3 regions of the Diaphorobacter sp. MNS-0 genome follow, and region 3 is predicted to be linked to each of the others. Evidence: predicted binding sites of a transcription regulator. Region 3 holds the regulator's gene; each other region holds the start of a gene.
What was found. Region 3 encodes FNR, which switches genes on or off when oxygen is low (the NO sensors DNR and NnrR bind a similar motif). Its sites were predicted from a motif close to TTGATNNNNATCAA; they were not measured.
Positions count from the first base shown of each region.

Region 1: K2L43_RS10895 (type IV pili methyl-accepting chemotaxis transducer N-terminal domain-containing protein) is a predicted target of FNR. The motif match lies at 1,065-1,078, and genes of this name have one in related genera.
Region 2: K2L43_RS14230 (DUF3079 domain-containing protein) is a predicted target of FNR. The motif match lies at 1,154-1,167, and genes of this name have one in related genera.

Region 1 is NZ_CP080761.1:2,293,024-2,295,285, forward strand. Features, by position in the region: gene K2L43_RS10895 (type IV pili methyl-accepting chemotaxis transducer N-terminal domain-containing protein) at 142-984, opposite strand; gene moaA (GTP 3',8-cyclase MoaA) at 1,131-2,262, shown strand, end outside.
Region 2 is NZ_CP080761.1:2,974,063-2,976,324, forward strand. Features, by position in the region: gene K2L43_RS14220 (methylglyoxal synthase) at 1-681, opposite strand, end outside; gene K2L43_RS14225 (YkvA family protein) at 760-1,086, opposite strand; gene K2L43_RS14230 (DUF3079 domain-containing protein) at 1,227-1,442, shown strand; gene K2L43_RS14235 (endonuclease/exonuclease/phosphatase family protein) at 1,455-2,262, opposite strand, start outside.
Region 3 is NZ_CP080761.1:1,169,423-1,171,684, forward strand. Features, by position in the region: gene K2L43_RS05590 (IS5 family transposase) at 1-462, shown strand, start outside; gene fnr (fumarate/nitrate reduction transcriptional regulator Fnr) at 596-1,339, opposite strand; gene hemN (oxygen-independent coproporphyrinogen III oxidase) at 1,511-2,262, shown strand, end outside.

The sequences.
Region 1 (2,262 bases), 1.1 Mb from region 3:
CAAGGCCGTGTCCCGCGCGCCACAGCTGCTGCCCAGCGGTGCAACCAGCCCAGCCACGTCGGCCTTCCCTCCCCTGGGAAAGGCGGTGCAGCCGCGCGCCGCGCCGATGAGACACGCAGTTGCTCTTGTGGCCGCAGGGGGTCAGCCCAGCACGTCCTGCAGGGCCACCTCGTACAGCGAAGTCAAGCTGTCCGTAACCTCCAGCAGGCGCTCGCTGGTGGTGGCCACGTTTTCCAGGCCGCGCGGGTCTGGCTGGCGCTTGAGGGCGGCCTCGAAAAACACCCACTGCGCCTGGCCCAGTTCCAGTGCCGAGCGGATGGCCGGGGTGGAGATGGGCGCCTTGTTCAACTGCGCGAGGGCACGCTGGAACTCATCGGCGTCGCCCGTCATCTGCTCGCGCACCGTGCGGCTGTCAAGGCCAGCGGCCAACAGCTCATAGTTCTTGGCCAGGCGCTGCGACAGCATGCGCTGGCGCCCGGCGGTATTGACCAGGCGTGCCGTGGGCGCCTGGGCCAGCCGCTCGAGGGCCTCGGTGGTGGTGTTGGCGGCAGCCAGCATCTGGTCGGCCTGGGCCGACACGGCCTGAAAGCCCTCCTTCGTCGGCGCCTGGGCCGTGAGCGCGTCCAGGCGGTCCGCGTTGCGGCGCACGTCCGCCAGCAGCCGCGCCACCTCGGGCGGCCAGCTCTGGCGGTCCATGTCCTCAAAGCCGGAATGCACCTGCCGGCGGGTGTGTTCCAGCGCATCGCGGGCGCGCGCGGCACCCACGTTCAGGTACAGCTGGCCGTAGACCTTGGCGGTGCGCTGGGACAGCGCCCGAAAGCGCGCCGTGCGGTTGATGGCCGTGGCCAGGGCCATGCGCGCCTGGGCCGACAGCGGCAGGGCCGGCACCAGCAACACGGTGGCCAGCGCGCGCACAGCGGTGCGGCGGCCGCGCCGGCAGGCGGCGACGGAGGAAGGGGTGGGGACTGGGCGTTGGTTCTGCATGCGCCGTATTCTCAAATCGCCCTCCCGCGCCCCCTATGACACTGGTCAAAGGCACCTCATGTCGCTGCCGTGACAGCAAATTGATCAACATCAATTTAGCGGGCAGCCGCCATACCCCTACGACGCCGATGGGGCACAATTTCGCCATGGCTGAACGTGTCATTCCCCTCGTGGACCAGCGCAGCAAGGTGCTGCAGCCCCCCGCGCTCCTGGCCGCGGCACCCGCTACCGGACTGCTGCAGGACACGCTCTCCCGTCCCTTGCGCGACCTGCGCATCAGCGTGACGGACCGCTGCAACTTCCGCTGCGGCTACTGCATGCCCAAGGAAGTGTTCGACAAGCACTACCGCTACCTGCCGCACAGCGACCTGCTGAGCTTTGAAGAGATCACGCGGCTGGCGCGCCTGTTCATGGCGCATGGCGTGCGCAAGATCCGCCTCACCGGCGGCGAGCCGCTGCTGCGCAAGGACCTGGAGAACCTGGTTGCCCAGTTGGCGGAACTGCGCACGCTGGAGGGCCGCGTGCCCGACCTCACGCTGACCACCAATGGATCGCTGCTGGCGCGCAAGGCGCGCGCCCTCAAGGCCGCGGGCCTGCGGCGCGTCACCGTGAGCCTGGACAGCCTGCAGGACGACGTGTTCCGCCGCATGAACGACGTGGACTTTCCGGTGGCCGACGTACTCGCCGGTATCGAGGCCGCGCAGGCGGTGGGCCTGGAGCACATCAAGGTCAACATGGTGGTCAAGCGCGGCACCAACGACCACGAGATCCCGGCGATGGCGCGCCACTTTCGCGGCACCGGCATCACGCTGCGCTTCATCGAATACATGGACGTGGGCGCCACCAACGGCTGGCGCATGGATGAGGTGCTGCCCTCCGCCGAGGTCATCGCGCAGCTGCAGGCCGAGCTGCCGCTGGTGCCGCTGGCCGCGCAGTCCACCGGCGAGACCGCCAAGCGTTGGGGCTACGCCGGCCCCGACGGTCGCCACGACCCGCGCTTGGGCGAAGTGGGCGTGATCAGCAGCGTCACGCAGGCCTTCTGCGGCGACTGCAACCGCGCGCGCCTGTCCATGGAGGGTCGGCTGTACCTGTGCCTGTTTGCCTCGCAAGGCTGGGACCTGCGCAGCCTGCTGCGCGGCAATGCCAGCGACGCGCAGATCAGCGCCGCCATCGCCCACATCTGGCAGGGGCGCGGCGACCGCTATTCCGAGCTGCGCGCCAGCCTGCCATCCGAGACGGGCAGCGGCCAGCGGCGCATCGAGATGAGCTACATCGGCG
Region 2 (2,262 bases), 1.8 Mb from region 3:
GGCAATCTGCGCGTCGCCGCCCAGCGGGCCGCTGTTGAAGCGCTGCACCCAGGGCATATCGGCGGGCCAGCCGCGCGCCCAGGCCAGTTCGTTCAGGCGCTGGCCCGTGGTGCCCGTGGCCACGCGCTGGCGAAAGCGCGAGAGCAGCTCGAAGTTGCGCGCCGCAAAGTCCAGCATGGCGGACTTCATCGCATCGTGGGCGATCAGCGCCAGCGTCTGCGCGCCGTAGTCATGGAAGCGGTCGGCGTTGCGGTCGGCCGACAGGCCGGCATGCATGCGCTCCATCTCCACCCAGTCGCGCGCGCTGGCCACCGTGGACAGGAACGGCTTGCCGTGGATCACGCACTGGCGCTTGAGCGCCAGCGCCTCCGGGAAGATGGACGACGGGTCCACCGGGTCGATGAGGTAGATGGCGCCGTCCAGCGTGCGGCCCGGCTCGGGCATGCCCACCACCTCGGCCACGAGCTTCATCAACCCGCCCTCGCGCCCATAGGGGTAGCGCACCAGCGGCCGGTAGCCCTGCAGCATGCCGGCGGCGGCGATCGCATCATGGGTGCGGCCCACGGTGTGCAGGCCCAGCCGCAGTTCCCGTATGCCCGCCTCGCAGGCGCGCAGGAAGGCGAACAGCGCACCGTCTTCGGTATGGTGGTGCAAACGGTTGGCGGCTAGACCCATCAGCATGTGCAAAGGCTTTCAGACGAAGAAGAGGGACAACTGCCGAGCATAGTCGCAGCCGCACACGCCACCGCTGCCGCGACCTTACCGGCCACGCCACCAGGCGAAGAGCAGCACAGCCAGCAGCACCCACAGCATGATGATGATCGCCGCGGCCAGCAGCACCGGCGGCGGCAGCAGGCGCAGCACCAGCGCCAGGCCCAGGGGCACGATGAGCAGGTCGTCCAGATAGCCCAACACGGGAATGAAATCAGGCACCAGGTCGATGGGGCTCAGCGCATAGGCAGCCACGGCCAGCGCCAGCAGGCGCAGCGCCCAGGGGTTACGCGGATCGCGCGCAGCCAGGTAGACGACGAGCACGTCGCGCTTGAGCGCACGCGCCCATTGCTTGGCGGTTTGCAGCAGTCCCATGGCGTGTTCAGGCGGGGTGATTCATCCAAAGGGCTGCATCGTACGAGCTGCCCCGCGCGGAAATGGCTTGATGTACATCAAAACCCTACCGGGGTCGGGTAACGACAGTGACTGCATCCCCTTGATAACTGCCCTGCCCCATGGCCAAGAAGTTTCCGCTGAACCCCGCACATCCCGAGCGCACGTGCTGGGGCTGCGACCGCTACTGCGCCGCCGATGCCATGCAGTGCGGCAACGGATCGGAACGCAGCCAGCATCCGGCGGAGCTGTTCGGCCCCGACTGGGCCGAGTGGGAGCCGCCTTCGGCCGGCGAGGCGCCTGCACAGCAGCAGCCCGCCGCATCACAGCCGGCCTGACCGCGCGGCCACTCATTCCAGCACCAGCAGCACGGGCTGGTGGTCTGATGCCTGCGTCACGCCATCGACCCGCACCGCGCGCACCCGGCTCCTCAGCGAATCACTGACCCAGATGAAGTCACAGGCCAGCGGCTGCGGCGCATAGGTCTGGTCGAACACGCAAAACGTGGGCGGCTGCGGCGCGTCGGGGTGCAGCAGTCGCCATGCATCCCACAACGGGGGCTGGCCTGCCTGGCCCGCGGTCGCGCCCTCCTCGTCCGCCAGCGCAGCGGCCAGCACGGCGTATTCAGGCTCGTGCGCCTGCAGGTTGAAGTCGCCGCACAGCACGGCATGGGGCGTGTGCGCCTTGGGCTGGAACGGCGAGCCGTCGGCCAGGCCCTGCGGCGGCTGCGCGGCCTGCGCGCAGGCCTGCAGGTGCAGCGCACGCAGCGCCAGCGCCTGCGCCATGCGCTGGGGCTTGGAGTAGTACTCCAGGTGCGTGGTCATCACGCGCACCGGGCCCAGCGCGGGGTCCTGCACGGTGAGCACGCTGCACAGGCGCGGCATGCTGCGCACGCCGGCATCGGGCGGGTATGGCAGCGGGTGGTGCTGCAGCTGCAGCACGGGCAGGCGCGTGGCGATCAGGTTGCCAAAGCGCTGGCGGCCCGCGGCGGTCCACTCATCCACCGCGGCGCCAAAGAACACCTGCCAGCCTGCGGGCAGCGCGGCCTGCACCTGCGCCACCTGGTCGACGGGCGCACCGCGCAAGCCGGGGTAGTTCACGGCGATCTCCTGCAGGCACAGCACATCCACATCGCCCAGCGCCACTGCGTATTGCACG
Region 3 (2,262 bases):
ACCGACAACCGCCACGGGCTGGTGGTCAGCGCCGTGGTCACACAGGCCGACGGATATGCAGAGCGCGAAGCGGCCAAGGCCATGATCAACGATGCGCGACAGGCACTGCCCGGCGATGACCCCATCACGATCACGCTGGGCGCAGACAAGGGTTACGACGCCAGGGAGTTCATCGACGCGCTGCAAGAGATGAACGTGCTGCCCCATGTGGCGCAGAACAAATCAGGGCGCCAGTCGGCAGTTCCTGACGCGATTGCAGACAGCGAAGGCTACGCCATCTCCCAGCAAAAGAGAAAGCTGATCGAACAAGGCTTTGGCTGGGCCAAGACGGTGGGGCACATGCGTCAGGTGGTGGTGCGCGGGATCAAGAAGGTTGATCAGCTGTTTGTGCTGACGATGGCGGGCTACAACCTCACGCGACTGCGCAGCCTGGGGCTAATCCGTCTGCAGGGGCAGGTGTAAAGGCAAAAGGGGCAAAAAACCGTGCTTTGCGACTGAAAGCAGGCGATTTTGAGGGGCTGATTTTCAGGATACGGAAAAATGCGGCTACAGCCGCTGAACAGGTTCGGACGCTGGGGAGTATTTCAGCAGCCTGTTAATGGCAGGCTTGCTGGCTGTTGACAATTCGCTTCAGCGCATCGGTATCGACGATGCGCACATGGCGCTGTTTTACTTCCACAATACCTTCTTCCACGAACTTCGAAAACGTGCGGCTGACGGTTTCCAGTTTCAATCCCAGGTAGCTGCCGATCTCTTCGCGTGTCATGCGCAGCACCAATTCGGATTGTGAGAAACCCCGGGCATGCAAGCGTTGTACGAGATTCAACAGGAATGCGGCAAGGCGTTCCTCGGCACGCATACTCCCCAGCAACAGCATGACCCCATGCTCGCGAACAATCTCGCGGCTCATGATCTTGTGCACATGGTGCTGTAGTGCCGTTACTTCGCGCGACAACTCTTCAATACGATCGAAAGGCATGACGCATACTTCGGCGTCTTCAAGCGCTACCGCATCGCAAGTGTGACGGTCGCTCACGATGCCATCCAGGCCGATGATCTCGCCCGCCATTTGAAAACCTGTCACTTGGTCGCGACCGTCTTCGGTGGCGACACAGGTCTTGAAGAATCCGGTGCGGATAGCAAAAAGGGATGTGAAGGGTTCACCGTTCCGGAAAAGCGTGCCGCCACGCTTGATCTTGCGTCGTACAGCAACAATGTCATCGATGCGCTTGAGTTGCTGGTCGTCCAGACCCACGGGCATGCACAGCTCACGCAGATTGCAGTTTGAGCAGGCAACTTTGATGGTCTGGAGATTCGTATGCATGGGAACCCTGTTCATGGCTTGAGCTTACCTCTGAACGGCTGGGAGACATGGAATGCCGTAGGCCGTTGGACGACTTTGAGCCGAAGTCAAATTGTCGCCACAAGGACCTTATGGGCGCTTGATCAACGTCAAGGACTCATGGGGGACTCTACGGCACAGTGATATGAAAGTGCAAGGAATCCCGTCATGACCGTTGTTACAACAGAGCTCCTGCGTCGCTTTGACGTCCCAGGGCCGCGCTACACCTCTTATCCGACTGCTGATCGTTTTGTCGAGGCTTTTGGCGAGCGGGAATACATCCTTGCGCTGCAGCAGCGTCGCGTGGGGTCGGTAGCCAAGGCGATGCCTTTGTCGCTTTATGTCCACATCCCGTTTTGTGAATCGCTGTGCTATTACTGCGCGTGTAACAAAATCATTACCCGGCATCCAGAGCGGGCAGAGGTCTACTTGCGTTACCTCAGCCGTGAAATCGACCTGCATACGGCGCACTGCGGTGTGGGTCAGCATGTGAGCCAGCTGCATTTCGGCGGCGGCACGCCTACTTTTCTGACGGATGACGGTTTGCGCGAACTGATGGGCATGCTGAGGCGCAGTTTCGTCCTTGTTCCTGGGGGGGAGTACTCCATAGAAGTGGACCCCCGGACCGTGGATGAAGCGCGGCTGGGATTGTTGGCGGAGCTGGGTTTCAATCGCCTGAGCTTTGGCGTGCAGGATTTCGACCCTGAAGTACAAAAGGCCGTGCACCGCATTCAGCCTGCCGAAAAGGTGTTCGCGTTGGTCGATGCGGCTCGGAAGCTCGGGTTTGAATCGGTGAACGTGGATTTGATCTACGGGCTGCCGCGCCAGACACCGGAGTCGTTTGATCGCACCTTGGAGCAGGTAGCCGAGTTGCGGCCAGACCGGATCGCGCTGTATGCGTACGCTCACTTGCCAGAACG